3 regions of the Oikeobacillus pervagus genome follow, and region 2 is predicted to be linked to each of the others. Evidence: riboswitches for the same ligand, from Rfam matches in the RefSeq annotation. Region 2 holds a riboswitch; each other region holds the start of a gene.
What was found. Region 2 has a riboswitch for S-adenosylmethionine ahead of J2S13_RS08675 (Na+/H+ antiporter NhaC family protein). Riboswitches for the same ligand answer to the same signal wherever they lie in the genome.
Positions count from the first base shown of each region.

Region 1: another riboswitch for S-adenosylmethionine. It lies ahead of J2S13_RS07575 (methionine ABC transporter ATP-binding protein); the one in region 2 lies ahead of J2S13_RS08675 (Na+/H+ antiporter NhaC family protein).
Region 3: another riboswitch for S-adenosylmethionine. It lies ahead of J2S13_RS09955 (bifunctional homocysteine S-methyltransferase/methylenetetrahydrofolate reductase); the one in region 2 lies ahead of J2S13_RS08675 (Na+/H+ antiporter NhaC family protein).

Region 1 covers NZ_JAUSUC010000015.1:18,779-29,634, reverse strand. Annotated here, with positions in the region: gene J2S13_RS17030 (YuzK family famiily protein) at 1-52, opposite strand, end outside; gene J2S13_RS07585 (MetQ/NlpA family ABC transporter substrate-binding protein) at 372-1,220, opposite strand; gene J2S13_RS07580 (methionine ABC transporter permease) at 1,237-1,905, opposite strand; gene J2S13_RS07575 (methionine ABC transporter ATP-binding protein) at 1,898-2,923, opposite strand; SAM riboswitch class I at 3,043-3,144, opposite strand; gene J2S13_RS07570 (hypothetical protein) at 3,251-3,601, opposite strand; gene J2S13_RS07565 (thioredoxin family protein) at 3,888-4,199, opposite strand; gene J2S13_RS07560 (toprim domain-containing protein) at 4,199-4,558, opposite strand; gene J2S13_RS07555 (Lon protease family protein) at 4,778-7,225, opposite strand; gene gcvH (glycine cleavage system protein GcvH) at 7,428-7,811, opposite strand; gene J2S13_RS07545 (arsenate reductase family protein) at 7,912-8,268, opposite strand; gene J2S13_RS07540 (acyl-CoA dehydrogenase FadE) at 8,769-10,556, opposite strand; gene J2S13_RS07535 (acetyl-CoA C-acetyltransferase) at 10,587-10,856, opposite strand, start outside.
Region 2 covers NZ_JAUSUC010000018.1:37,444-48,299, forward strand. Annotated here, with positions in the region: gene J2S13_RS08665 (PAS domain S-box protein) at 197-1,870, opposite strand; gene pepT (peptidase T) at 2,316-3,560, shown strand; gene J2S13_RS08675 (Na+/H+ antiporter NhaC family protein) at 3,573-4,865, opposite strand; SAM riboswitch class I at 4,994-5,101, opposite strand; gene J2S13_RS08680 (manganese-dependent inorganic pyrophosphatase) at 5,324-6,256, opposite strand; gene J2S13_RS08685 (1,4-dihydroxy-2-naphthoate polyprenyltransferase) at 6,381-7,301, opposite strand; gene J2S13_RS08690 (DEAD/DEAH box helicase) at 7,414-10,302, opposite strand; gene J2S13_RS08695 ((deoxy)nucleoside triphosphate pyrophosphohydrolase) at 10,664-10,856, opposite strand, start outside.
Region 3 covers NZ_JAUSUC010000023.1:9,416-20,271, forward strand. Annotated here, with positions in the region: gene carB (carbamoyl-phosphate synthase (glutamine-hydrolyzing) large subunit) at 1-2,518, opposite strand, end outside; gene J2S13_RS09930 (carbamoyl-phosphate synthase domain-containing protein) at 2,547-2,960, opposite strand; gene J2S13_RS09935 (acyl-CoA thioesterase) at 3,268-3,771, shown strand; gene mreBH (rod-share determining protein MreBH) at 4,211-5,218, shown strand; gene J2S13_RS09945 (hypothetical protein) at 6,118-6,345, shown strand; gene J2S13_RS09950 (EamA family transporter) at 6,435-7,334, opposite strand; SAM riboswitch class I at 7,757-7,866, shown strand; gene J2S13_RS09955 (bifunctional homocysteine S-methyltransferase/methylenetetrahydrofolate reductase) at 7,950-9,815, shown strand; gene metH (methionine synthase) at 9,793-10,856, shown strand, end outside.

The sequences.
Region 1 (10,856 bases), on a different contig from region 2:
TTTTGTACACCTCATATCCAATCCCATGGGCACCACGTAACGCTCGCTCCATTCCATCTGTGTACACTAATTTTAGTGAGTTAATAATTAATCAATCCCTTCGTTTTGATTCCTTATTAATGTTACCAGTCTTGTTAATTTTACACAAAAAGGGTATGGAACTCTCTCCTTATCTTATCATTTATATAAAATGCTCCGAGCACTGACAAACGAATATTCTTAGTATTCCTCGTGTTTTCTCCCGAATACTCTTTAACCTTCCTTCACCCCTGAATAGATTTGACTAAAAATTCAATTCATTAAAAAAATGCTACAGAACATATCCGTATAAATAGGGAATGAGTGGATTAGCTCATTCCCTTTTCCTTTTCTTATTTATTCACTGGGACTACGGAACCTTTCCATTCATCTAAAATAAAGTCTTGAATTTCCTTAGAATGAAGGACATCAACGAGTGCTTGAATTTTTTCAAGCTTTTCATCCCCCTTGCGAACGGCAATTACATTCACATATGGTGAATCATTATCTTCAATGGCAATGGCATCTTCTAGCGGATTAATTCCAGAATCAATCGCATAGTTGGAGTTAATTAAGACCGCATCTCCCTCTCCTTTTTTATAGATTTGCGGGAGTAATGCTGGTTCATAATTATAATCAAACTTTAAATCTTTTTTATTTTCCACGATGTCTTTCACGGTTGCTGTATCTTTTTTGATACCATCTTTTAACTTAATTATTCCTTCTTTTTCTAACATGGTTAATATCCGACCATGATCGGCTACAGAACTACTCATTAAGACAGTAGCACCTTTTGGTAACTCATCTAGACTTTTGTGTTTTTTTGAATAAACTCCGATCGGTTCAATATGAATGCCACCAGCGATTTCAAAATCATACCCATGATCTTTGACTTGTCCCTTAAAATAGGGGATGTGTTGGAAATAGTTTGCATCAAGTTCGCCTTCAGCCAATACTTTATTCGGTAAAACATAATCTTGGAATTTTTCGATTTTTAATTTATAGCCTTTTTGTTCCAATAAAGGTTTTGCTTCTTCTAAAATGATGGCATGTGGAGTATTGGATGCTCCTACTACAATGGTTTTGTCATCACCTTTTGTACTTTCTCCTTTTCCATCTTTTGAATCATCTGATTTTCCCCCACATGCGGCAAGACTTAGTACAATGAACGCAGTGAGAAAAGTATAAAGCCATTTTTTCATTAGAAAATCCTCCTCGTTATCGTTTATCTATTTTATTTGTAATCAAATCACCCGTTATTTGAATAATAAAGACAATGATTAAAATAATGATGGTAGCAGCAAGTGTGACATCATTTCTGCTTCTTTGGAATCCATCTAAATAAGCTAAATTCCCTAATCCACCTGCCCCAATCACTCCCGCCATTGCAGTGTACCCTACTAAAGCAATAGCTGTTACAGTAATTCCAGAGACTAATGCCGGCATTGATTCTTTCAGCAGCACCTTCGTAATAATCGTGCTGATATTCGCTCCCATCGATTTAGCGGCTTCAATTACCCCTTTATCAATCTCACGTAAGGCAATCTCCACCATTCTCGCGTAAAAAGGAGCAGCTCCAATAATAAGGGCTGGCAATGCAGCATTTTCCCCGATGATCGTTCCAACAATCACATTTGTGAATGGAATCAATAGAACGATTAAGATAATAAATGGAATCGAACGAAAAATATTTACAAATGCTGCTGTTACAGCATACACCGCTTTGTTTTCCCACATATTCCCTTTAGATGTTAGGAATAATAATAAACCTAAAATAATTCCAAGGATAAAAGTCGCAACAACCGCTACTCCTGTCATATATAAGGTCTCCCATGTGGCTTCCCACATGATTGCCCAATCTACGTTTGGAAACCATTCCTTAAGCATGGGTGATGACCTCCGCCTCTACTTTATGTTGTTCTAAGTATGAAATGACATTTTTAAGTTCCGCTTCATCTCCATTGATATGGATGTACAATGTTCCGTACGCTCCGTTTTGTGTTTGCGATACTTTCCCTTGAACAATATTAATGGAGACTTTAAACTGACGGACAATCTCTGTAATGATCGGTTGTTCAGCTGTTTCACCCAAAAAGAAAAGCTTAATGACTTTTCCAGAAGGATAACGCTCAAGTAGATTTTCAATGGTTTCCTTCGATTCCTCAGGTTCAGCCACTTGTTGTACAAACCGTTTGGTGATCGGTTGTTTTGGTTTTTTAAAGACTTCAAGTACTGGACCCTGTTCAACGATTGTTCCCTGCTCCATCACTGCGACACGATGACAAATTTTTCTTATGACATGCATCTCATGTGTAATCAAAACGATCGTTAATCCTAATCTTTCATTAATATCCACTAATAAATCTAATATTGAATCGGTTGTTTGTGGATCTAAAGCGGATGTCGCTTCATCACATAAGAGCACCTTGGGATTATTAGCTAATGCCCGAGCAATCCCGACTCTTTGCTTTTGACCTCCACTTAATTGGGAAGGATAAGCATCTCCACGTCCCTCTAGGCCGACTAATTTTATTAATTCATTGACCCTTTGCATTCTTTCTTTTTTCGGAACCCGAGCAATTTCAAGGGGGAAGGCAATATTTTCCTTTACCGTGCGCGACCATAATAAATTAAAGTGTTGAAAAATCATACTAATATTTTGCCTTGCTTTTCTTAATGTAGCGCCTTTAATTTTCGAAACAACCTGATCTGCCACGCTAATTTCCCCACTAGTTGGGATCTCTAGCCCATTTAACATTCGAATTAACGTGCTCTTTCCTGCGCCACTATATCCGATAATTCCGAAAATTTCCCCCTGTTTAATAGCTAGATTAATATCTTTTACCGCTGTAATTTCACCATTCTTCGTAGAAAATATCTTCTTAACACGCGAAATATGAATGATATCTTTCGTTTCCATTAGACCACCTCTTTCACTAGCATCTTGCCTGAAATTAGCTTCAATAAAAAAACCTTTCTGCCGAATGACAGAAAGGTTTAACGAACGATCACGATATTACCTTCCTCTCATCTCTCAAAAATAATTTTGTGTGAATTGGCACCTTTTCAAAAACTGACGGTTGCCGGGCTTCATAGGGCACATCCCTCCACCTCTCTTGATAAGAGTAAATACAACTATATTGATTTGATTAATGGTAATATTAACATTCCTAGATGAATAGTGTCAAGACTTTTTCCACAACCCTTTTATTTATTTAAAACATTCTTTCAATTATGCAGGTTCATTTTTTAATTCATATTCTTTGCAAAGCCATAGGATCGATTCCAGCAGTAAGAGTGATCGATAGGAGCCATGATAAACTAATTCTTTTCTCTTCACTAATGTTTGCAAACGTTCTTTTCCCAAGAAGGCCTGTTGAATAGAAGCATACTTTCCCTCTATTAAAATTGGCACATGGTCAACTACATGATTGGAATAAATGATTTCATTCTCTGAAAAGGAAATGATCCAAGCTTGCTGTTCACATTGGATACAGGCATCTAAAAATTGCTCTGGAAGTAAAGAAGTAATATGTTTTCTTTTTCTACATTCTTTTTTTAAGCGATTTAGTATATTCTCCATACCCTCACCTCAAACAGATTTCTTTCTTACCTTTTTCCTGTTGTTGAGGGGAAAAACCTTTATGTTTCGTTCGACAATTTTTCTGCCCATCCAATCAAAACGACATAATCCCCAAAGGTCCTACAAATAAAAAGCGCCGGTCTAGGAATATTAAAGTGAAACTGCATTCAGTGGGGGGTTCTTCATTCACCACTGAATGCGGGATAAACATTTCCCGAGAAATATGTTAAATCGTGACGAAATAATTCTAAAAAAAGTGAGGCCACACCAAATAAAAAAGCACCATCTATTGGTACTTCGTTAAAACATGATATAAATGTGGAACTGAATGAAAGGCATATATTTTCTCGACTACTTCTCCGTCTTGAAAAAATAAAAGACATGGAACACTCTCAATCAGGTATTTGGTTGCCAATTGTTCATGGAAGTTCAAATCTAACTTAGCGAAAGGAATTCCAGGAAGGAGCTCACTTAACACTTGAACCATCTTCCCCGCTACTTGGCATGTTCCACATAGGGGGGTGTATAAATATAAAACTAGTTGAGGAGGTTCTTCTAGTAATTGTTCTACAGGCTGTTGTGACCAATCTTGCACCATCATTTCTCATCCTTTTCTACATACTTGGAATGGACATCCAAATTTGCACTTAATAATACCGAACATAAATGCCAATAAGGAGCGGTTGCGACTTCTTTGTACATACGGTCAATGTATAAATGCTTTGCTTCTGGAAATTCCTGTTTGAACAGTTTGCGAAGCTTTTCCCCTGAATCATCGGCATCCACCAAAATATAGACATCTCGCCCTAATAATTCATCGACCAATTCATCGATCTTGGTTAACCCGATGGTACCATTCGTACAAATAATTTCGACCGGTTCTTTAATGACTGTTTTTATTTTTCTTTTGTCTGTTGTCCCTTCTACAATGATTACCTTTTCCTCAACCAGATCCAATTCCACCACTCCTTACTGTTCATTGTTATGTTCTATTTTCACTCACTTGATTCATAATTGCAAAGGATTCACTTTTGACATTACAAATGCCTAAGCGCCTGCCCATCGGCGGACGGGCTTCGTAGTTTTTGACTGAGATAAAGGAAACTCTGTTCAAATTTTATCTTTTTCTAAAAAGCTAAGAAAGCACCCTCCATCTTAAGGGTGCTTGATGAATTTCTATTCTTCTTTTTCCTTCTTCATCGGATTCATTTTTTGAGCTGCTTGATACATTTGGTCAAAACGATCGGCTACTTTTGCAAAAATAGATTCAGGTTGGAATTCTCCTAAGTTTGTAAGGGGATAACCAGCACTAACACCCGTTAGAATTTCAATTCCTTCTGTAATATTTTCTACCGCCCATACATGGAATAATCCCTTTTCTACCGCATCCATTACATCATCATGGAGCATTAAGTTTTGAATATTTTGTTTCGGGATCATCACACCTTGTTCACCCGTTAACCCTTTTTCTTTACAAACATGATAAAATCCTTCAATCTTTTCATTTACTCCACCGATCGGTTGAATTTCCCCCCATTGGTTCACAGATCCTGTGACAGCAATGCCTTGCTTAATCGGAACTCCTGATAAGGAAGAAAGTAACACATAAAGTTCTGTACTTGAGGCACTATCCCCATCAATCATTTGATAGGTTTGTTCAAACGTGATGCTTGCTGAAAGGGGAATTGGCCGATTTTTTGCGAATAAGCCTGATAAATAACCTGTTAATATTAATAATCCTTTATTATGAATTTGCCCGCTTAAAGAGGTTTCTCTTTCAATGTTCATGATCCCTGATCTTCCGGCGAAAGTTTGAGCGGTGATCTTACTAGGTATTCCAAAGGTGTATTCTCTCGTTCCCATTACGGCAAGTCCGTTAATTTGGCCAACACGAGCTCCATCTGTATCCACCATAATCGTACCGCTCACAATCATTTCCTTATACTTTTCAAATATTCGATTGGAACGATACATCTGTTCATCAAGAGCTTTTTTAATATGAATATCATCTACATATCGAGAATTTTCGCGGCTCGCCCAATAACTAGACTCCACTAACAGCTTAGTAATCTCCTGGAAACGAGTCGATAATTTTCTCTGATCTTCCACAAGTCTCGAACTATAGTTCATAATCTTCACTACAGCTCTTCGATGAAAAGGGAGTAATCCTTCTCGGTCTGAATAGTCCTTAACGAAATAAGCCATTTGTTCATAATGTTCTCGGTCTTTTGTCATTTCTGTATCAAACTCAACTTTTACTTTAAATAACTTATAAAAATCTTCATCATAGCTTGCGAGCAAATCGAATAAATAATAGGAGCCGATCATAATCACTTTTACACGGAGTGGAATGGGCTCTGGTCTTAACCCACTTGTAGGATAGGCTCCTTGTACTTCATAAAGATTCTCAATTTGAATATGGCCCGTCTGCAGCATTCTCTTAAGCAAGCCCCAAGCATATGGTTGCTGAAGAAGTTCAGATGCCTGTAAAATCAGATACCCTCCATTAGCCAGATGCAAGGCTCCTGGTTTAATTAAGGTAAAATCCGTTGTCCAATTTCCTAAAGCACCTTTATATTCCATCTTTCCAAAGAGATTTTGAAAGGTTGGATTTGTTTCGTAAATAACAGGCGCCCCTTTTTCACTTTTATTGTTTACGAGAAGATTGACCGTATAACGTTGTAATTGTTGTTCTTTATTTCCTGTGATTACTTCCAAAAAGTCGAATTCTTCTTTCTCATCTGCTGCCGGTAAAAAGATGGAAAAATGCTCAACCACATCTTGAAAGTATGCTTTCAAATAGCGAATGACTTTTGGGTTATCCTCATATTCCCCATAGAGTGGCTGGAAAAGACATTCTATCGAATAAGCAACCGATTGCTTCATAAACAAATCCAAACTTTTTCTTATTTCGCTTTCCACTTTTTGAATCTGATTGATGGTTTGATTTATTTTTTCTTCCAATTGCCTACTTTTTTTCTGTAACTCTTCTTTATCTTCCTTTGTCAAACGATCATACTCTATTTTCTCTAATGGTCTTCCAAATCTAAGAGGATACGTATCAATTCCAGAGGGCGTTTGTTCAACGCGAAAATTCAAATTAGAGGCAAAGTCTTCTAGATCTTTCCACGACTGTTCGATCTGCTTTTCAAATCCTGCTAGAAGAGTGCGTCGTTTGTTCTCGAATGGTTCCTCAGAAAATGTTTTTCTGATCAATCTTTCAATATCCTTTAACAGCACTTCAATATCATGATGAAACCGAGCACCCACTCCAGCTTCCAGGGAGATTGCAAGTGGGCGATCAGGATTTTCGAAATTATAGACGTAACACCAATCATGTGGAACGGTCTTTTCCTTTGCTAAATTTCCGACCTTTTGTTGGGTATAAGTTAATCTTCCCGTTCCAGAGGGGCCGACTACAAATAAATTATAATCGGGCTGTTTAACTGTTAAACCAAAGTCCATCGCATCAACTGCACGCTTTTGACCGATTAATTCACTCTGTTTCTGCTCGATCTCAGCCGTTGTTTCAAATTGAAACATTTGTCCATCACAGTGACTGCTTAATTTCGATACAGGTACTTTATATAGCGAGAGAAGTTGTTGATATTGAGCTGTTTCCATAGGGATCACTCCTTCGAATACTTTGATTTACGCATTCTCTATCTCTTAACATATTTCTACATGATTCCTCATAAATCCTACAAATTCCTCAATATTTTCACAATATTAAAGAAGGGAAACCATGGAGAGTCGCACATCCCACGAAAAAAAAAGAAAACACTCCAAGTTCCTAAGTGTTTTCTTTCCCTATGAATAGTAATGATTAGTCTTCTTTAATCATTTCTTCATATTGTTCAGCTGTCATTAATTTGTCTACTTCTGAAGCATTAGATGGTTCTATTACAATCATCCATGCTTTTTCATATGGCGATTCATTTACAAATTCTGGGCTATCATCTAAATCTTCATTTACTTCCACTACTTTTCCACTAACAGGAGCATATAGCTCGGAAACTGTTTTAACGGATTCTACAGAACCAAATGGCTCGTCCGCTTTAATTTCATCACCTTCAGAAGGAAGCTCAACAAAAACGATATCACCGAGTTCGGATTGTGCAAAATCTGTAATCCCAATACGAACTTTATCTCCTTCAACCTTTACCCATTCATGTTCTTCAGAATAACGTAATTCCTTTGGTGTGCTCATTTAAATCCCTCCATACATTTTTCAAATTAACTTTACCTATAAAAATTGCATTAAGCAAGAAAACACTTTTTCACAAATAAAAACCATTAAAGGCAAACATCTACAACCATGTTGCTTCGAAATTTTCTTCTTTGAAGCCCACCGTTACCTTGTGGCCATCTGTGACAATGGGACGTTTCAAAAGCATCCCGTCTGAAGCAAGGATTTGAATTAATTCCTCGCAAGAAGCGGTTTTAACCTTATCTTTAAGACCAAGTTCACGATATTTTTTGCCGCTTGTATTAAAAAATTTCTTAATATCTAGACCGCTTTTACGATATAATTCTGCAATCGTTCCCTGTGAAGGTGGGTTGTCAACAATATGTATTTCATTAAGCTCAATTTGATGCTCTTCAAACCATTTCTTTGCTTTTCGACATGTCCCACATTTAGGATACCAATAAAAATCTAATGCCATAGTCGTCACCACCCTTTTTCATTTTTTCCATTCATGGATTCATTAAACATCTTGCCGCTAAAACAAGGGGATGTGTTTTTGTTTGATCCTACTTTAAAAATTCGACATTTCCATAAAAGGGCCTGCATTATCATATAGATTTACCATTATTTTATCCAAAATGAACAGGAAAGTATAGTCAATCCAGCCACTTTAATGATGCAATTTCACTTGAATCTAAAAAAATAGACTAATCCATTTAGGATTAGTCTCCACAGCTAGTCATTTAAGGGGTTGTTCTAACAAGCAAGGCTAACCCAATTTAGGGGGCGGGTTCACCTTAGCGATACTAGCCAAGCTAAAATCGATTCAAAAAATTGTTCTATCCAATGATTGCAAACCATTAAGCTAGTCTTTTTTTGAAATCGGGGGCCTAGCTTTACTAGTTTGTTAGAACGTAAAATATATTCAATAAACATTTAGGGGGGGAATTAACACCCCTAATGGGTGTTACATAGTCATCAAACTGTGTAACGTTCTGCTTCTATTAATTGTACAGCAGCTTCACGTTTTTTGGCAATAATATTGATTGGTGTATGGCGAGTAAATTTACGTAAAGCTGAAAGCATCATACGTAATGTATCGCCCTCTTCTGTAGCTACCAATGTTTCTTTTGCATCTTGCTCAATTTGATTAAATGCTTCTTGGCAGAAAATTTCAGTGTATAAAAGCTTTTGCTTACTCTTTTCTAATCCATCTCTTGCAATGGCCTTCTCAGTACGTAGAACAGCTGATTCCATTGCAAAGGCATTCGCTACGATATTCGCAATATTCACAAGAATTTCTTGCTCATCATTTAATGCTTTTCCAAATTTCTGAGCAGCTAATCCTGCTGCAAGCAATCCAATTTTCTTAGCATTTTTCACTAAATATTTTTCTTGTGCAAGTGGTTCTGTTCCTGGGTCTTCAGGCATTAACATCATGAGTTCTTCTTGTAGTGCTTGAGCTTTTTGAAGAAGCGGTAATTCACCTTTCATTGCTTTACGAAGGAATGTTCCTGGAACTAGGAAACGGTTAATTTCATTTGTTCCTTCAAAAATACGGTTAATACGAGAATCACGATAAGCTCTTGAAATTTCGTATTCTTCCATAAATCCATATCCACCGTGAAGTTGTACCCCTTCATCTACCACATAGTCAAGAACTTCAGAACCAAAGAATTTCGCTATAGAACATTCGATTGCATATTCAGCAACAGATGCAGCAATTGCCTTGCCATCCTTTGCTTGCTCTGGTGAAAGCTGACTCATACGATCTTCAAATAGACCTACTGTACGATAGTTTAAGCTTTCATTTGCATAAATTTTAGAAGCCATTGTTGCTAGTTTTTCCTTCGTTAAGTTAAAGGAAGAGATTGGTGTTTTGAATTGCTGTCTTTGGTTAACATAAGGAATGGTCACTTCTAAAGCACGTTTAGAAGATCCAACCGTACCTACACCTAGTTTATAACGACCTATATTTAAAATGTTAAAGGCAATCACATGACCTTTTCCAACTTCACCAAGTAAATTTTCAACGGGTACTTCCGCATCTTCCAGAATTAATGTTCTAGTTGAGGAGCTCTTAATTCCCATTTTTTGTTCTTCAGGGCCTGTAGAAACTCCTGGATAATCACGCTCAACGATGAAGGCAGAGAATTTATCTCCATCAATTTTTGCATAGACAACAAATACATTGGCAAAACCAGCATTTGTAATCCATTGTTTTTCACCATTTAAAATATAATGTGTTCCTTCTGCATTTAATTTTGCTACTGTTTTGGCACCTAATGCATCCGATCCTGAAGAAGGCTCTGTTAAAGCATAGGCAGCAATTTTTTCTCCAGTCGCTAGAACAGGAAGATATTTCTGCTTTTGCTCTTCATTCCCGAATAATACGATTGGTAAGGAGCCAATCCCAACATGAGCACCATGTGTGATGGAAAATCCACCCGCAACGGCCATTTTTTCAGTGATCAATGCTGAGCTAAGCTTATCTAAACCTAAACCGCCGTACTCTTCCGGAACATCTGCACTTAAAAGCCCTAATTCACCTGCTTGTTTTAATAGTTTAACAGAACGATCAAATTCATGTTTTTCAAGATATTCAACTTGAGGTAACACTTCATTTGTCACATATTCTTCTGTTGTTTTCGCAATCATCTTTTGCTCATCTGAAAATTCCTCTGGAGTGAATACTTGATCTACAGTAATTTCATCAATTAGAAAGCTTCCACCTTTAACTAAAGTTTTTTCAGTTTGATTTGACATTTTATTTTCCTCCCTTTTCTTTCCTTATGATTATGAAATTAATTCGAATACTCCAGCGGCACCCATTCCGCCACCGATACACATCGTTACAACTCCAAATTGTTCGTTGCGACGTTGCATTTCATTTAGTAATGTCATCGTTAATTTTGCTCCTGTACATCCAAGTGGATGACCTAGTGCGATGGCACCACCGTTCACATTGACTTTATCTTCATCAAGACCCAGTTCACGAATGACCTGAATGGATTGAGATGCAAATGCTTCATTCAGTTCAAATAACCCAACATCAGATACCTCTAG
Region 2 (10,856 bases):
GTAAGGGAAATTATGAAGAATTTCTTAATTTGTAGGTTTTTCGGTAGGTTTCATTCATTTTTAGATTCGTAATAGCGAAAAAAGGGCCGTCCCAATGCAGAGAACCCGGTACATTTACACTATATATTAAAAAAATATCAACCATATATAGTGTTTTAAGAATAGGTTCCTTGCACTACGGATAGCCCAAAAAAATTTATATTTCAATCTTCAAAGGTAAAGCGATTGATACAGCTGTTCCTTCTCCTACTTTGCTGTGAAAATCCATTTTTCCATAGTGGTTTGTAATAATTCGGTTGGATATCGTTAACCCCAAACCGATCCCTCGTTCTTTATTACTATAAAAAGGTTCACCTAATGTTTTGAGTCTCGCCTCTTCAACACCGAGACCATTATCCGTGACAATCATTTTCAACTGTTGGTTCTCTTCCTTCACAGAAATCGTAATCTTTGTTGCTTCAGCTTCAATTGCATTCTCCAAAATATTCACTAGCGCCTCTTTTATTAGAATAGGATCACATGCAAGATAAGCGGGTTGATCCATCTCAACTATGACCTTTGTTCGATTTTTATTAAGAATGCCTTGACGTTTTAATAATTGAATAGATTCCTCAATTAATCGTTTTATATTTATATTTTCCCTAAACTCTGAAAATGGTTTAGCCAAAATCATGAATCTACTCACGACTTGTTCAATTCGATTAATTTCTTCCATCGTTATTTTGGCATATTCCAGAAATTCTCCATCATCATGGGGAGTAATTAATTGGAGAAATCCCTTTATTGTCGTTAAGGGGTTTCGCACCTCATGAGCAATTCCTGCAACTAATTCCCCTAATACAAATAATTTTTCTTCATTAATCTTGGCTTGTTCAGCTTTCACCTTTTCTGTCATATCTCTTGAAATAATAACGAATTGATCCATTTCACCCTTATCATTCAATATAGGCATTCCTATTCCTTCTAGTAAAATAATTCGTCCTTTCACATCCATTTTTCTATAGCGAACAGGTGGAGACTTCTTATTTTTTTTCAGAACTTCGATCGTCTCCTTCATGAGTTGTTGATCTTCTGAGTTAATGCAAGTGTATATGCTTTTCCCGAGAATACTGTTCGGTTCATACCCTAATATTTTTTTATACGATGGAGACACATATTCATATATTCCCTCTGAATTGACAACACTAATGAGATCACTTATATGATCCAAAATCATTCTTTGTTTATATTCGTTTCTTTTTAGCCTTTCTTCTGCCTCTCTTCTCACTGTTACATCACGTGAAACGACAATTACATTTAATACGGTTCCTTCATCTACTACAGGAATTCCATAGGTCTCAAGCCAAATATAATCCCCTTCAGATTTCTTATAGCGAAATTCAACAGTAGTTGTTTCCTGATTCTGTATTAATTCTATAAATTTGGTGTGAATTTCATCCCGCTCTTCAGGATGAACAAAATCAAAAGGGGAATATCCAATATGGTCTGTGGAGGAATAACCGGTTACCTTGTCATAAGTGGGAGACGAATAGACAATTCTCCCTTGCAAATCTAGTATGCTCACCATATCTGTTGTATGATCGGCTATCAATTTGTATTTATCCAATTGTAATTTAATTTGATCACTTTCCTTAATAAATACTTGGGTTAATTGTGCTTCTTCGTCAAAAGGTAGTGGGAGCAATGTCACCTCCATTTTCACATATTCACCCGAATTGATGAACCATGTTTGATTTAAATGCCTAGGAAAGGGTTGATCCATCTTGTAGACAGAGAAGTTATTACATAAAATCCACTGATTCACGTTTGTTCCAATAATCTGCTCCTCTGAATCTAATGCTAAAAGATTTAATGCAGCTTGATTAGCCAATAACCACTTTTCTTGATCTTTTACTAAATAGGGCACTGAAGATTTATCGTAAAATTATTTATATCTATGAAGGATGTCTGTTTTTATTTCCATCGAATACCCCCCTTATAGTGATGACCAAAATTTTTATCATTTATCTGAAAATTTCGTATTTTAAAATGGCTATTTGAGGTCTGTTATCACTACTACTATAGTGTCAAACTAGATTGTATAAAAAATTCGACATCTATGCTCAAAATCCTTTATATACAATAAAATTTATTATAGCAAAATAGAAAAACAGGCTGGATTATGATGTAAAACACAAGAAACAGGGGTTTTGTTTTTTTAATGGTAAAAGGATGTCAAAAAAAGGGACTTTATTATATTTCCCCTTCAACAAAGTGTATACCCTGTTAACGATATGGTAAGATAAAAAATGGAATGATTTAAGGAGATGACAATCATGAAAAATGAAATCATTGAGAGATTTACGACCTATGTAAAAGTGGACACGCAATCAAATGAAAATAGCGATACATGTCCTTCCACTCCGGGTCAGTTAACCCTTGCCAATATGCTAGTAGAGGAGTTAAAGTCCATAGGGATGAAGGAAGTGACTATCGATGAAAATGGCTACGTTATGGCAACACTCCCTGCGAACACGGAAAAAGTGGTTCCAACCATCGGCTTTCTTGCTCATGTCGATACAGCTACAGACTTTACAGGGAAAAATGTCCGGCCACAAATCGTTGAAAACTACGATGGAAAAGACATTATATTAAATAAAGATTTAAATATTGTTTTATCACCGAAGGATTTTCCAGAACTCGCAAATTATCAAGGTCATACGCTGGTTACAACAGATGGAACCACTCTTCTTGGCGCTGACAACAAATCAGGGGTCACCGAAATTATGACAGCGATGGCCTATCTCATTCAACATCCAGAGATCAAGCATGGGAAAGTTCGCGTAGCATTCACACCAGATGAAGAAATTGGAAGAGGACCTCATAAATTTGATGTAGAAGCTTTTAATGCACAATATGCTTACACGGTCGACGGTGGACCATTAGGCGAATTAGAGTACGAAAGCTTTAATGCGGCGGCAGCGAAGATCACGTTCAAAGGGAAGAACGTCCATCCAGGTACAGCGAAAGGGAAAATGATCCATTCCGCTAAAATGGCCATGGAATTTCATCAACAACTTCCATCTAAGGATGCTCCTGAATTTACAGAAGGATATGAAGGCTTCTACCATCTTCTTTCATTCAATGGAGATGTAGAAGAGACTAGATTGCATTATATTATTCGAGACTTTGACCGTGAAAAATTCAATGACAGAAAGGCAACCATTAAAAAAATAGTTGCTCAGTTACAAGAACAATATGGAGAAGAACGAATCATTTTAGAGATGAACGATCAATATTACAATATGGGGGAAAAAATTGAACCCGTAAAGGAAATTGTCGATATTGCCTATGAAGCAATGAAAAATTTAAACATTGAACCGAAGATATCTCCTATTCGCGGTGGTACGGACGGTTCCCAGCTTTCTTATATGGGACTGCCGACACCGAATATTTTTACAGGTGGGGAAAACTTCCACGGTCGATTTGAATATATTTCTGTCGATAATATGATCAAGGCTACAAATGTCGTCGTTGAAATCATTAAACTAACAGAAAGTAAAGCAAGCAGCGGGAAATAAAATCCGCTGCTTTTACTTGTTTCCTTGTGTTGAAAATTTCGGATATCCGATCAGGATCGCGATGACCCCACAAATCCCAATTAAAATTGGATAGTAGGAATATGGCAATAGGCTAACAGGTGAAATTTTGGCGATTTCCGCCGCTACAAGTAATTGTGCTCCGTACGGGATTAATCCTTGGATACTGCATGAAAAAATGTCTAATAAACTAGCCGATTTTCGTGGGTCAATATCATATTGATCTGCAATATTTTTAACAAGTGGACCCGCAATAATAATTGAAATTGTGTTATTAGCCGTTGATAAATCAGTCAATCCAATTAAACTTGCTATGCTAAATTCTGCCCCTTTTTTCGATTTAATATTTTTCGTCACCGCATAAAGGATGAAGTCAATTCCGCCATTATGCCGGATCACTTCCACCATCCCAGCAATCAGAATAGCTAGGAAGGCGATTTCATACATTCCGGCCATCCCTTCCCCAACTTGCTGAATGACACTCATGACTTGATAACTTCCATCTACTAAGCCTACAACCCCTGCAAATATGATCCCAATCGATAGGACGAGAAGGACGTTGATCCCAATTAAAGCGGTGATCAGTACACATAAATAAGGTAAAATTTTCACCCAGTCATAAGAATGCTGTGTAATTTCCGCATGTTGACCCATCGTTAAGAGTCCAAGTATCACACAAGTGACGATCGCTGCGGGCAAGACAATCCAAAAGTTTACCTTAAATTTATCTTTCATTTTCGTATTTTGAGTACGAACAGCAGCAATCGTTGTATCAGAAATAAATGAAAGATTATCGCCAAACATTGACCCACCAATGACCGTTGCCATTGAGAGTGCTAGTGAAATATCGGTTTGCTCACTAATTCCAACCCCAATAGGAGCTAACGCCACAATCGTTCCCATCGATGTTCCCATGGATAAGGAAATAAAGCAAGCGATAATGAACATTCCGACCATTAACAAGTTTTGCGGGACAACAGATAATGCTAGATTCACAGTGGAATCGACCGCTCCCATCCCTTTGGCGACTTCAGAAAAAGCCCCAGCCAAAAGGAAGATCATCACCATTAACATAATATTTGTATTCCCTGCCCCACGGCAGAAAACATCCACCTTCTTATAAAAGGACTCTTTATGATTCATCGCTAATGCCACTGCAGCCGAAATAGCAATGGCCACGATTACTGGAAAACTGTAAAAATCACCCGTAATGATTCCGGACCCGATAAATAGGGTTAAAAAAACGAGAAACGGAAATAAAGCCCACGGATTTCCCTTTTTGTCCACACTCAAGATGATCACCTCACAAATTTTTTTCATAATGAAGAAATGGACTTAGTCTTTTCTCTATACAAAAAAGACCACTTCTTGCCAATGTTTCAAGAAGAGGTCTTATAATTTTTTATAAAACACTCCTCTTATCTACCAAGCATTTCTGCTCGCTGGATTTGGCACAGCACTCTAAACTTGAGTCCGCTGCCGAGATTTCATCGGGCCAGTCCCTCCATCTCTCTTGATAAGAAGATTATCCATATTCTCATTTATAAAGTAATATAAAGGATACAGTAATTTCGATATTTTCGCAACCTATAGATAAGAATTTGAATGGATGTATTTTATGGGGGATAAAAAGGAATAAAAATAATTTTATAATGAGGGATTATTTTCCAATTTTAGAGACAAAAAATGCCCGTCCCTTTCAAATATGTGAAAAGGAGTCAGGCGTTTTTTAGAACTATTTTATATTACATGTTGGAAAGGACATCTGTTAATACGGGAACAATTTGTTTTTTACGTGAAACAACGCCCTCTAATAATGCTTTATTTTGATCCAGGGATACATTATATGCCTTTTCTACAGCTGATGCTTTTTCACCAAGAGCTAAGGCCGTTGAATTACTATTTAAAATATCGGTTACAACAAGCAGGAATAAATCTAGTTGTTTTTCAGAAATCACTTCTGTCAATGTTGTTTCTAGCTCCTCTTGACGGGCTAAAATTTCATTAACATCGACAGCATTAACTTGTGCAATTTCTACTTTGGAATCACCCATTTGGAACTCCTTTGCATCTAGGCCGATTAATTCTTTCGCTGTCTTATCTTTCAAATCTGCTCCTGCTTTTAACATATCAAGGCCATATTTTTCGGCATCTACTCCAGCAATGGCTGCTAATTCTTTTGCAGCTGCTACATCTTCATCTGTACATGTTGGAGATTTGAATAAAAGAGTGTCAGAAATAATCGCTGATAGCATTAATCCAGCAATCTCTTTTTTCACTTGTACATTTTTTTCCTTATAAATTTTATTTAAAATGGTTGCCGAACAGCCAACTGGTTCTGCACGGTAATATAAAGGATCGCCTGTTTGGAAATTCGCAATACGGTGATGATCAATTACTTCCAAAATTCGAACTTTTTCGATGTCATCTGCACTTTGTTGGAATTCATTATGGTCAATCAGAATGACTTGGTCAACTTCATTCGCAACGGTTTGAACAAGTCGAGGTGCGTCCACTTTGAAATAGTCCAATGCATATTGGGTTTCTTGGTTTACTTCACCTAGGCGAACCGCTTCTACTTCAATTCCTAATTCACTTTTCAATTTTTCATAGGCAATAACAGAACAAATAGAATCAGTATCAGGATTTTTATGTCCAAAAATCAGTGTTTTGCTCATGGTCCAACTCCCTCTTTTTCTCATAGATTTTGGTTAGTATAGTCAAACTCTATTTTTCCAGAATTCCATGAATTTGACAAGGTGCCAGGCACCATCCATTTTTTGGGTGATACCTAGCACTATTTTATTGAATGATATAACTAATGCATAGGCCGATGGACAAAAGAATACCAAAGATTGTATTGGTTTGGGCTGTCGCTTTCATCGCTAGGATTACTTGTAAAGGGGACTGCACCTCATTAAAGAAGCCTTTTAAAGCTTGTACGGGTTTTGGAAAGCTAAGGAGAACGAGTAGCAGCCACGGGCTCACGACTCCTGTCACTACAAGCCCAATCATCCAAATATAAGAGACGGCAAACATAGCGCCTAATATATAAATAGCCCCTTTTCTCCCTACAAGAATCGCCAATGTATTTCGACCACCTAATGTATCCTCCTCAATATCACGAATATTATTGGATAAATTAATCGCCCCTACTAAAATTCCGATGGGGACAGATAGAAGAATACTCTCAGTCGTAACCGAACCTGTTTGAATATAAAAAGCAATTAATATAAAGACAGAACCCATACATAACCCAGAAAATAATTCACCAAAAGGCGTATAGGCAATTGGCAGTGGTCCTCCTGTATAAAAATACCCGACCATCATTCCTAAAATCCCAATAAGAGCCAGCCACCAGCTCGTATTCATACAAATATACAAACCTAATAAAAGAGCAATTCCATATGATCCTAAAGCCATATTTAATACCGTCTTCGGACTCATTCCATGGCGAACGATCGCACCACCAATCCCAACAGAATCCTCAGTATCTAAACCACGCTTAAAATCATAATATTCATTAAATAAATTAGTAGCAATTTGGAGCAATAAACAGGCAAGAAGCATCGCAATAAATAAACCTGCGTGATGATCCGCATAGAACATAGCAAGAACCGTGCCAATTAACACCGGGACAATCGAAGCAGTCAACGTATGTGGACGTGTCAATTGCCACAACAATTTCCCCCTACTTACCGATTCAATCGATTCCATTTTCATACGAATGTCCTTTCTAAAATAATCCTTATATACCCATCATAAAGAAAACCCAACGACATTTACAAGTGGAAAATCTGGATGGTGCCAGGCACCATCCAGAAATTGGGTAAATCTAGCTACTCTTAATATATTGATATAACTTAGGGTCGAGTGCTTTTTCCATTATCATGTTCATATGTACGACGGGTTTTTTATTTTCGTCTTTCATTATATCTTGTTGTACGCTTTGTTGATCAGGTTTTGCTTTTCCTAAGTAATAAAAATCTTTTCCTTCGTCATCGTCTTTTTTCACAAAGATATGGATATCGATATGATGATCCTCTGCGTAAATGATTTTTTTTACTTCTTCAGACTTTAGGGTTCTATTGCTTCTTGTATACCATTTCAATACATCTTGACTTAAGAATTCGTCCTCATAATTCACACTGGCTTCAACATCACTTTGTTTATGATAAGTAATAAAGATCGGACATGTTTGATCTTTCGTTTTGTAACCATAGACAGTAGAACTTTCATCTTTAGGCCAATTTAATAATTTACAAACATCTTTCCTAGAATACTTTTCATATAATGTCAACGATTCCTCGCATTTATACAACTTGCTCTTCTCTTTAGCACTGCGCACAATGTCCTCTATTAAATGCCGGAAATAGTCATTAGCCTTTAGACGTTCTTGCAGATTCTGACAAAAAGCGTAGATATTATGGGAATTCAAAGTAACAAGCGGCTTTTCTCCATATTTTTTTCGATCACTTTGGGTAAAAAAAGAAAGATCCAGAACCCGTTTGACCGATTCTAAAGTAGCTGAATCAATGCGGCAACGAAATTTGACTAGCTGACGGATATATTCATCCTGTTGAATTTCTCCTTTTTCCAGCAACAATTCCAATAAGATAATTTCGTGTTTTCTCTTCCCATTTAAAATTTCCAATGATAGCATCGTTAACACTTTATTTTCATATGAACTTAATAATGGAAGATCTTCTTTCATTTTTAATAAAAATTGATAATAGTTATGATACTTAGTCGCAACCACAACCGGATCTAGTGAGTGATTATCTAGAAAATCGTATAGATAGGGGATTCTCCCTAATCGATTTTTTAGTTCCACATAAGCCTCTTTTAAGATCTTTAACGTCGTCAAATTACTTTGATCGATTGCTGAAAAAATTCGTTTTTTCGCTATTTCCTCAAAATTAATCGTAGATACACCTTTAATAAAACTTGTATCATTTGTCTTTCGACGAATACGATCTTTGTTTTGGGAACGATCCCCTGAAAGTGCAATCGGAATTAAATAATTCTTTTTATAATTTCCAATAAAATCAATAATGGTTACATAATCTTTTGTAGAATGTTTACGCAGTCCCCGCCCAAGCTGTTGGATGAAAATAATACTGGATTGGGTTTGTCTCAACATAACTACTTGATTAATACTCGGAATATCAATCCCCTCATTAAAAATATCAACGGTTAGAATATAATCAAGTTCACCATTTTCTAATTTAGAAATATTAGATTCCCTTACTTCTTGAGAATCTTCCCCTGTTAACGCCACTGTGCGGAAACCCTTTTGATTGAATAATTGTGATAATTGTTTTGCTTCTTCTTTACGACTACAAAATATTAACCCTTTTACCTCTTCACCAGAAAAGCCGTAATACTCCACCTTTTCTAAAATATGCTGGACACGTTCTTCGGTCACAAGCTTGGATAAAAGAGTGGTCTCATCCATCATTTCCCCGTTCCATTCCCAATCAGTTACACCAAAATAATGAAAAGGACATAGCATATCTTCTTCAAGTGCTTCTTGCAGACGAATTTCGTAAGCAATATTGTAATCAAAGAGTTCATAAATATTAAAATCATCTGTACGCTCTGGTGTCGCTGTCATTCCTAATAAAAATTTCGGTTGGAAATATTCCATAACTTTTTGGTAAGACGAGGCACCTGCTTTATGAACTTCATCGATCAGAATATAATCAAATTCTTCACGATGAAATTGTTGTAAATTTTCCTCTTTTGAAATCGTCTGGATGGTCGCAAATAAATACTTAGCATCCGTCTGCCTATTTGACCCCGATAAAATTCCAAAATCTTTATCATACCCACCAAGAACCTTTTTATAATCCGCTTGAGCCTTTTTAAGAATCTGTTCGCGGTGAACGATAAAGAGCATTCGTCTTGGAGCAAAGCGGCGTACATCAAAAGCAGAAAGATAGGTTTTCCCTGTTCCAGTAGCTGAAATGACTAAACCTTTTTGTTCCCCAGCATCACGAACTGCTTGAATTTCTTTTAAGGCAGCCTGTTGCATTTTATTTGGTACAATTTCGAGAGCCTCTTTGATGGAATTTGTTTCATACTTGATTGGTAATTCCACTACTCGGTCGATTAATTTTGGTTCGGTTATTTGCTTATATGTTTTTTTATAGTTCTCAATCCATCTCTCTGATAAAGGCTCTGCTTCTTTCCATACTTCTTCAAATTGATTTTTAAAATGGTGAACGATTTCCCCATTTTCATGAGAAGTTAATTTTACATTCCATTCATAGTTGACTTTTAAAGCATGAGCCGTTAGATTGGAACTCCCTACAATTAAAGAATAATGGGTTTTATTCTGAAAAATATACCCCTTTGAATGAAACCCTTGCAAATCCGTCAACCTTACTTCAACATTTTTGATTTTCATTAATTCTTTAAACATTTTTGGCTGGTTAAAGTTCAAAAAGGTAGAAGTTAAGATTCGCCCTTTAATTCCTTTTCTTTTAAGGTCAAGAAAATGTGATTTTAAAGTAGCCAATCCGCTCTCTGTAATAAAAGCAACAGAAAAAAGAAAAGACTCACAACTTTCCAGTTCCTCCAGCAATGAAGTTAAGACATTTTCATTTTTTTGCGAATGATTAATTAATAATCTAGGTTTATAGTTTCCCGATTGAGTATACTTATGATCGATAAACCCCTTATGTAAAGAAGCTTCCAATTTTCCTATAAAATTTTCCATATGATCACCATACATTACCAAATTAATATATTTATTGTAATCCTCCTGTTTTAGTAGAGCAATCATAATTTAAATCTTTGGGTTTCAAGGTATTTTTTAGAAGGGGGAGCACAGTTATGGGGAGTAGATTTAAGATTTGCAGGATTTGCGTATTTCCTTGGGGTATTTGCGTATTTCCCGAGGCGATATGATTATTTCCTAAGATTTATGTTTATTTCCCAAAAGGATTTGATTATTTCCCTTCGTATTTGCGTATTTCCCGATTATATTTGCGCTACTTTCACTTTTCACAATGATTGAAAGAAACAACAAAAAAACTATTCACAAATTGTGAATAGCAAAAAATCATTTTACCTAATCATCATGAAGTGACGTTCACCAATTTTTCAATCGCGGGAATATCTGCAGGGGCCCAGTCTAAATTTAGGAGTTCACTGGGTTCCAGCCACTTAATGGCTACATGCTCAGTTAATTCCGGTTGGCCTTCCACTAGCTTACAACGGAAGGTAGTTAAATGAACAATTCCAAAATCATATTCATAGGCCGTATGTTCA
Region 3 (10,856 bases), on a different contig from region 2:
GGCTTGCCCGTGGGTTCACCTCTAATACGTAAACAACTCCGTCATATAGAACATATTGAATGTTCATAATTCCTTTATAGGACAATTTCTTTACAAGCTTTTGTGCATATTCAAATATTTTCTGCTCTTCGTCCTTTTTTAAACTGACAGCTGGGAGGATCGCCATACTGTCTCCAGAATGAATGCCGGCTTTTTCAATATGTTCAATGATTGCTGGCATGGAAACCTGTTCCCCATCACATAAAATATCTGCTTCCACTTCTTTTCCAGGTAAATATCGATCCACTAATACTGGATATTGGATCTTATCATAGCTATTCAACCACTGCTCGAAGCTTTCTTTCGAATAAAAGCGGTGCATCCCTTTCCCACCGATGACATATGATGGACGAATCAAAATCGGAAATGGTATTTTTTCCGTTATCCCCATTAAATCCTCATACGATTCAGCGATATCCCCTTCAATATGCGGTATTTTCAGTTCATCTAAAAGTTGATAGAACAATTGGCGATCCTCTAATAAATCGATCAATTCCCCAGTCGTACCGAGAAGATCTAATCCGGCACGTTCTAGATCATGTGCTAGTGAAATGGCCGTTTGTCCCCCTAATTGTACGATGACTTTGTCTACTCCTTCTGCCTCAATAACATCCATTACAGATTCAAGTGTTAAAGGTTCAAAGTAAAGACGGTCGGCTGTCACAAAATCAGTACTCACCGTTTCAGGGTTATTATTAATCATAATCGTTTCATAGCCTGCTTCTTTTAACTCCATCACTCCATGGACTGAGCAGTAGTCAAACTCAATTCCCTGCCCGATCCGAATTGGACCACTACCAATAATGAGTACCTTCTCCTTATCAGACTTCGCTTGCTCGTTCTTACCACCATAAGTGGAATAATAATAATGAGAAGCTGACGGGTGTAGGCCTGCACATGTATCAATATTTTTATAGCTTGGAATAATTCCAAATTCTTTCCGCTTCGCTGTAACGTCTATTGATTTCGCACTTAATAAAGCAGCGATGGCCTCATCTGAGAAACCTTTTTGTTTCCAATGAAAAAGCTGCTCTTTCGAAACCTCTTGGAGACTAAGACCACTTATTTCTCGTTCTAAATCGATTAAGCTTTTCATGACATTTAAGAAAAACAGATCGATTTTTGTTTGACTATGAAGGAATTCAACAGACTCTCCTTTGCGTAGCATTTCTAAAAGGGCAAAAAAACGGCGATCATCTGCTTCTACGATGATGTCTAACAATTGTTCTTTAGACCATCCTTTTAGCTCAGGTAAAATTAATCCTTGTTGATCACCTTCAAGTGAAACAACTGCTTTTTGAATGGCTCTTTCAAACGTGCGGTCAACCGCCATGATCTCCCCTGTCGCCTTCATTTGTGTCGTTAATTTACGATCCACTTGTTGGAATTTATCAAAAGGCCAGCGCGGGAATTTCAATGCAATATAATCAATCGTTGGTTCAATATGAGCAAACGTTGACTGAGTGACTGGATTTTTCAGTTGATCTAACATCCAACCTGTTGAAAGTTTTGCCGCAATCCAAGCAATTGGGTAACCAGTCGCTTTTGATGCAAGTGCTGAAGATCGACTGACACGGGGGTTCACTTCAATTAAATAATACTGCTGATTGTCTGGATGGAGAGCAAATTGGATGTTACATCCCCCAATAATCTCCAAAGCCGAGATAATTTTAATGGCAGATGTTTTTAGCATCATTTGTTCTTCATGGGTTAACGTTTGAACAGGGGCAACAACGATCGAATCTCCTGTGTGAATTCCAACTGGATCGATATTTTCCATATTGCAAATCGTAATACATGTGCCACTCGCATCACGCATTACTTCATATTCAACTTCTTTCCACCCTGCAATACTTCTCTCAATTAAACATTGATGGATTGGGCTCTCCTTTAATCCTTTCTCCACTTTCCCCTTTAATTCAACTTCATTATGAGCAAATCCACCACCAGTTCCTCCTAACGTATAGGCTGGTCGAATGATAACGGGATATCCAATATCATTCGCAAAAGCGATTGCTTCTTCCGCTGTTGAAACGATCGAGCTTTCTGGAACAGGCTCTCCGATTTCAACCATCAACTGTCGGAAAAGGCTGCGGTCCTCTCCTTTTTGAATAGAATCAATGGATGTTCCAATCACCTTTACGCCATACTTTTGAACAATCCCTTGTTCAGACAATTGTTTTGCTAAATTCAATCCAGTTTGCCCACCAAATGTTGCAAGTAAGGCATCTGGTCGTTCCTTTTGGATAATTTTCTCCACCGTTTCTACTGTTAACGGTTCACAGTAGATGGCATCCGCAAAGATTTCATCTGTCATAATGGTCGCTGGATTATTATTCACAAGAATGACTTCGTAACCATCTTCCTTCAGTGCCATGCATGCCTGTGTTCCAGCATAATCGAATTCTGCCGCCTGCCCGATGACGATCGGTCCCGAGCCGATGACTAATATTTTCTTTACATTTAAACGCTTTGTCATATTAAGTGCCCCCTTCGTGACGATCGCCCTATTTCACTTTTTCCTCAACGATAAATTTGAAAGTAGTTCCATTCGATTGACAAATGGATTGAATAAGTGACCTTGTGTCTACTTCAATGAATAATGGAATCCTCCACTTAGATAAATACTCCTTCAAAGGTAAAAAAGTATCCATCGGAAAAGACTTATTCCAAATTTGATACACGATCACCCCCGCCACTGTAGGGGGGACATCCTTTAATGAATTTGCAATCCCACGTATACCAATTAAAGGATTAGAAAAAATAAGATATTTCCCTTTATATTGTGGATCGAATAGTGCATCCTCATATCCAGTCATTCCTGTATAAAAGATCAGCTCTCCGTTTACCTCAAGGTCTTCCATATGTTCACATTTACAGGGATAGCTTTCCCCAGTTTCTAACATCATCATTCCGTTCATTATTGTTCTCCCCTTCAAAACAATTCACCTTATTTAATATTTATACATCAAACAGAATGAAAATACAATATCATTTTCTGATTTTTTACTATTTATTGAAAATACCTATCCAAGAATAACCATAGGAACAAGATGAACCCCTTTCAAAAAGTCTAAAACTTTCGTCTTTTTATTTTGAGTACTTTTTTTTCGTTTGTACAAAGTAAATAGTGTACAATAGTCATGTAATCAATCTGCGGCGGGAACTTTTCAGCTTTTATGAATAGCTTACTTCGTTAAGCAGAGACAACTTTAGAGGTGAAAGTAAATGAGAGAAACTAGATTAATGCGTGATACCCTTTCGGTCAAAACAAGCTATGTTTTACCGCCAGATACAAATCAACATGGGACCCTTTTTGGTGGGAAACTAATGGCCTATATAGATGATATCGCATCCATTACAGCGACGAAACTAGCAAGAAAACCAGTTGTTACAGCTTCTACTGACTCCGTTGACTTTTTAAAACCAATCCGCGTTGGAGATGCTGTTACTTTAGAAGCGATGGTTTCCTACACTGGTCGTACAAGTATGGAAGTATTCGTAAAAGTAACTTCGGAAAATTTACTAACAGGGGACAAAGACGTGGCAGCTATTTCGTTTTTAACTTTTGTCGCTCTTGACGAAAATGGAAGACCAACTGTGATCCCTGAAGTCGTTCCAGAGTCTGAAGAAGAAAAATGGTTGAATGAAACAGCTAATAATCGTGCGGAACATCGGAAAGCTAGAAAAAAACACAGCCAAGAACTTGCTCAATTTTTCTCAAAATTATAATGTAAAACTTCATTAAGTGGAGGTTTTACTGCCCATCGAGGCGGGACAAATCCACTTTTCACAAAAAAAATACGCCTCTTTGGCGTATTTTTTGATGTATAAAACACAGGTTCCCCATCTTTTTACGGTCATGCCGGTCATTTTAGCTTATCCTTATCTAACTAGAATGATCTAACCCCAATTACCTAATTGGAGCATAAACATTAGCCATTGGAAACTTTTCTCTTTACAAAGATTAAATTTCGTTAACATCATGTTGATGATTTTGGCCTGTTTTTTATTAAAACTACCGTTAGAACAATGGATAGCTTACTGTAATATATTGTTGAATTTTGTAACAAAAATCTTATGGTACATTCTATCCATATACATTCCTAATTTCCCCCTCTTATACTAGATAGGACAAGTATAAGAAGGAAATTAATTTGGAGGAAGCTATATGTTCTCACAAACTGAAATTGGAATTGACTTAGGTACAGCAAACTTGCTCGTCTATAGTAAAAATAAAGGAATTGTAATTAATGAGCCTGCTGTAGTTGCAATTGATACAGCGACCATGAAAGTGTTAGCAACCGGACTTGAGGCGAAAAACATGATTGGAAAAACTCCTGGGAAAGTTACAGCATTAAGACCATTAAGAGATGGTGTCATCGCAGATTTTGATATGACAGCTGAAATGCTAAAAGACGTGATGAAGAAGGCTGGGAAAGCATTAGGATTTTCCATTAGAAAACCAAATGTTGTGGTATGTACCCCGTCTGGAGCAACTTCTGTAGAAAAACGGGCGATCCATGATGCCATTAAAAGCTTTGGTGCAAAAACCGTACATTTAATTGAAGAACCTGTTGCAGCTGCGATCGGAGCAGATTTGCCTGTCGAAGAACCCATTGCAAATGTGATTGTCGATATTGGAGGCGGAACAACAGAAGTAGCCATCATCTCCTATGGAGGTGTTGTATCCTGCAACTCCATTCGGGTAGGCGGTGACCGGATGGATGAAGATATTATTCAATACATCCGGAAGCAATATAATCTATTAATTGGCGAACGAACAGCTGAACAAGTGAAGATAGAAATCGGCATGGCTCTTATCGACCACGATGTAAAAAAGATGGATGTTCGCGGTCGTGACCTTGTGACAGGTTTGCCAAAAACGATCTCGATTCACTCTAAGGAAATTCAAGGGGCATTAAAAGAATCTCTACTCCAAGTGTTAGAAACGATACGAGTTACACTGGAAAATTCCCCACCAGAATTAAGTGGTGATATTGTTGACCGAGGTGTTATATTAACAGGCGGTGGCTCACTTCTGCAAGGAATGCAAGAGTGGTTAAGTCAAGAAATCATTGTTCCCGTTCACCTAGCCCCCAACCCTCTAGAATCGGTTGTAATTGGTACAGGACGATCCTTAAATATCATTAATAAATTACAAAAAGCCTTACGATAGCAAGTCGCTTACATGCGGACTTGCTTTTTTATTTAAAAAATACCGGTGCTCGTTTAAGGGATTTGCATATTTCCCTTAGGCTTTTGATGATTTCCCGAGGGCTTTTGCACTTATTCTATGCGGATTTGCTCATTTCCCAGTGTATATGCTTATTTCCCGTGATTTTATGCACTTCTTCTCACAATATTTGCACCTCCCATCCGAACATTACTTTTTAATCGCTGTGAGGTTTGCTCACGGGGTTTTGCTTATTTCCAAATGATATTTGATGATTTCCCAAGGGCTTTTGCGCTTGTTCTATGCGGATTTGCCCATTTCCCAGCATATATGCCTATTTCCCGTGATTTTATGCACTTCTTCTCACAATATTTGCACCTCCCATCCGAACATTACTTTTTAATCGCTGTGAGGCTTGCTCACGGGGTTTTGCTTATTTCCCAATGATATTTGATGATTTCCCAAGGGCTTTTGCACTTATTCTATGCGGATTTGCTCATTTCCCAGTGTATATGCTTATTTCCCGTGATTTTATGCACTTCTTCTCACAATATTTGCACCTCCCATCCGAACATTACTTTTTAATCGCTGTGAGGCTTGCTCACGGGGTTTTGCTTATTTCCCAATGATATTTGATGATTTCCCGAGGGCTTTTGCACTTGTTCTATGCGGATTTGCCCATTTCCCAGCATATATGCCTATTTCCAGAGATTTTATGCGCTTCTTCTAACGATATTTGCACCGTGCACCTCTTCGCCGAACATTTCGAGACGTTAGTTCGCTGGCATTTGACTATTTCCTTGCATATTTATCTAATCCGCCCCCCATTTTTCCCCTATATGGAATAATCAAGTTAAAACTCCGTATTTTTGGACATAATAAGACCAAAGGAGGATTCATCGATGACTGAACAACAAATCGCTTATACATTTCACACTTGTAATTGCGGCCATTTATACGATTCTTTGAGGGGGCCGATTGAAATTTCCGCCATGCTTGATCATGTTGAGGAAGATGTATTAGCTCAATTTTTGACCGCTTTTGATTTTTCTGAGCATGATCATCTTTTATTTGACGAGTTTAAATATTATTTCCGATTATTTCAAAAGGTGAAGCAGTCTTTTTTTTAATCACCTGGCGCTTCTTTTCCTATATATCCATCTTTCTGAGAATAAAAGCAAAATCCCCATCGGACTAGCCAATGAGGATGGATGATTTATTATCTTGAAAATGATCGTTTCGGACGATGGGTTGGAAAATGAATTTGTGGAATAGCAATCCCAATAAGGATAATCATGATTCCGGTCATTTGTAGGAAGGAAACTGCTTCCCCCAAAATAAATAAAGCTGCGACAATAGCTGCTGGAAGCTCAGCTGCCCCTACAATCGTCGCTAATCCTGAATCAATCTTAGGTGTTCCAATCGCGAAGAAGACAACTGGCAGGATCGTTCCGAATATCCCTAATAATAGGCCATATTTCCATAATCCAGTAGTCAAGACCCCATCTACAATCAAGATCGGTGAAACATAGAAAAGAACGAGAAGGAGCCCCCCGCTTGTAATAAAAACACTTCGTTGAATCGTCGGTACACCAGGTGCTACTTTCCCACTGTAAAAAATAAACAGTGCAAACGTGATCGCCGCAAGCAACCCATATACGACACCATCCAAATGTTCTCCCCATTGAAAATTCGTCGAACCAACTCCACCAGCTAACAATGTTCCAGCCCATAAAAAAACAACAGAAATCAATTTCTGGTTGGATGGCATTGCTCGATGATAAATCGCTTCAATTAAGATTCCAATCCACGTAAATTGGAATAACATCACAACTGCAATCGACGCCGGTACCCTTGCTAAACTCAATCCATAAAAAATCCCCGTCGCACTAAGCAATAACCCGACCGTCATTAAAGAACTGACATCCTTCCAACTCATTTTTACTCTTTTTGTAAAAAAATAAACAGCCATCAACATGGCAAGTCCAAAAAGGTACTGGCTTCCTGTCACTTGACCGACTGTAAATCCGGCTGCAATCGTCAGTTTTACAATAGAGGCATGGATCCCATAACTACATGCCCCAATCAAAACAAATAACGAATAGCGAAACTGATTCATCTTTTATGTCCTCCTTTCTCGATGACTTTTTTTAAAAGATGGTTGATTTCAGGAAAAAATACGATGTTTCACAATAAGTTCCATCTGATTTTTCCGCCGATGATCCATCACAATCTGCTATGATTCAATAAAGGAACAAAATAAGCCTTTTGCAAAGAAATAGGAGGGCCTTTAGTTGGCACTTCCCTGAATTTCAAATATACACATAGTATAGTACGTCTTTTCATGTTTCATCAATCCCTTTTAAATAGCCTGAATTTTCAAGATATACAAGAAGATTTCTCCTTGAAAAACTAATTCTGTAAATACTGTTAACCGATAGGAAGTAAAAGGGGTTTATAAAGATATTTCAGAAATTTCAAATTACACCTTGACGATTAATCCTAGATAGCATATGATTATAGTCAAAATTAATATTGTTGTTCTTATCCAGAGAGGTGGAGGGACTGGCCCAAAGAAACCTCAGCAACCAGCCAATTGGTCAGGTGCTAAATCCAGCAAACTACAACAATCGTAGTTTGGAAGATAAGGAGGAAATGATTACAGCCAATCAAGCCTTCTTATTATAGAAGGCTTTTTTTTATTATTGAAATCTGGAAAAAGGAGTGACTGAGATTGAATCTATTGGATCGACTAAAAGAGGAAGTGCTTACTGCTGATGGCGCAATCGGTACTCTCCTTTATTCATATGGGATTGACTTTTGTTATGAAGAATTAAACTTAACACAGCCCGACGTCATTAGACGGATTCACCAAGATTATATTCAAGCAGGAGCGGATGTCATCCAAACGAATACGTATAGTGCAAACTCGTTAAAATTAGCTCGTTACGGATTGGAAAATAAGAGAGAAAAAATAAATAAAGCAGCGGTTCAAATTGCAAAGCAAGCAGCTGGATTGAATGACACATTCGTTCTTGGGACGATTGGTGGCATTCGAGGTGTTCGAAAAAGTGATGCTACTCTTCAAGAGATTGTGGTCGCCTTTTGCGAACAAGCCGAAAGTTTACTTAGCGAAGATATCGACGGCCTTCTATTGGAAACATATTATGATTTAGAGGAAATTACAACGGTTGTGCATACAGCTCGGAAAATGACCGATCTCCCCATCATCGCTCAAGTGTCGATGCATGAACCAGGTGTGCTACAAAATGGGTTGCCATTAAACGACGCTTTATGCCAGTTAGAAGCTTTGGGGGCGGATGTCGTTGGCGTTAACTGCCGACTAGGTCCACATCATACAATTCTAGCATTGGAAGAAGTCGCCCTACCAAAGAAAGCTTTCTTATCTGCTTATCCGAATGCAAGCCTTCTGGATGTGGTCGATGACAGGATTGTCTATGAATCAGAAGCTGACTATTTTGGAAAGGCTACTGTTAAACTAAGAAATGAAGGTGCTCGTCTTATTGGCGGATGTTGCGGGACTACACCGAAACATATCGCTGCGGCGAAAAAAGCCTTACAGGGGTTACATCCGATTACAGAAAAGCAGGTAAAAGAGAAAACACCAATTTTGGTGAAATCCAGAAAAATATCGACAGTGCCTCCCCTCCATGAGAAAGCGAAAAATGAACGTTCTATCATCGTTGAATTGGATACACCGAAACATTTAGACACCACATCTTTTTTTGAAGGAGCAAAATGTTTACAAGAAGCGGGAATTGATGCGATTACGATGGCCGATAACTCCCTTGCATCCCCAAGAATTAGCAACATGGCGATGGCAACTTTATTAAAGTCAAATGATCAAATCCGTCCGCTTGTCCACATCACTTGTCGTGACCGAAATTTAATTGGCCTACAATCTCATCTAATGGGATTACATACTTTAGGTCTTCATGATATTTTGGCTGTTACGGGAGATCCAACAAAGGTCGGGGATTTTCCAGGAGCCACTTCTGTTTATGACGTTTCTAGTCTGGAATTCATCCAGCTAATCAAACAATTGAATGAAGGGATTTCTTTTTCAGGGAAATCATTAAAAGTAAAAACAAATTTTTCAGTTGCCGCTGCCTTTAATCCAAATGTTCGCATTTTAGATCGAGCAGTCAAACGATTGGAAAAGAAAATTGGGTTTGGGGCCGATTACTTTATCAGCCAGCCTGTTTTTACGAAAGAAAAAATTATTGAAATCCATGAAAAAACTAAGCATTTATCCACTCCAATTTATATCGGAATTATGCCATTAACAAGTTCACAAAATGCGGAATTTTTGCATAACGAAGTGCCCGGGATTAAACTTTCCGAAGAAACACTTAACCGGATGAAAGCTTGTGAAAATGACAAAACGCGGTCACATCAAGAAGGAATTTCGATTGCCAAAGAATTAATTAATACAGCTCACGAACTTTTCCACGGGATTTATTTAATCACTCCATTTCTTCGGTATGATATGACGGAAGAATTGGTCACATACATCCATGAGCTAGATGCCAAAAAGTTAGAAAGAGGGATTGTCCATGTCCATTCAACATTTAATTGAGAAAGAACTACAATCGCGAATATTAATTATTGACGGTGCAATGGGAACAATGCTACAACAAGCCGATCTTTCTCCAGAGGACTTTGGCGGTGAGGAATATGATGGCTGCAATGAATATTTGAACATCACTTCACCCAAAACACTCGAGAAAATTCATATGGCATATTTAGAGGCCGGTGCTGACATTATTGAAACAAATACGTTTGGTGGTACTCCCATCGTATTAAATGAATATGGTCTAGGTGACCAAGCCTATGAAATCAATAAAAAAGCGGTTGAAATTGCCAAATATTGCACTTCTCAATATTCAACTCCTAACCACCCTCGGTTTGTTGCAGGGGCAATGGGGCCCACTACCAAAACCTTGTCGGTGACGGGTGGGATTGATTTTGATACATTAAGTCAAAATTTTGAAATCCAAGCGAAAGCGTTGATCGATGGCGGATGTGACTTACTTTTACTTGAAACGAGCCAAGACATGCTCAATGTTAAAGCGGGATTCATTGGGATTGAAAGAGCTTTTGAAAAAACAGGTAAGAAAGTCCCTATCATGATCTCAGGGACTATTGAGCCAATGGGAACGACATTAGCGGGACAAAATATCGAATCCTTTTATTTATCCGTTGAGCATATGAAACCTTTATCTGTTGGCTTAAACTGTGCGACTGGACCAGAATTTATGACGGACCACCTCCGCTCACTCTCTGATTTATCAAAAGGATTTGTGAGTTGCTATCCAAATGCAGGTCTTCCAGATGAAGAGGGCTGTTATCATGAATCCCCCGAATCATTAGCGAAAAAAATTGAAGGGTTTGCCAAGAAAGGTTGGTTAAATATTGTCGGTGGCTGTTGTGGAACGACACCTGAACATATTCGCGCCATTCGAGAAGTCGTAAGTCAATATCCACCTCGTGTTCCGCAAAAAAAGCCACATGGACATGCAGTTTCCGGTATTGAACCGCTTCTTTACGATGATTCAATGAGACCATTATTTATCGGAGAAAGAACCAATGTCATCGGATCGCGGAAATTTAAACGACT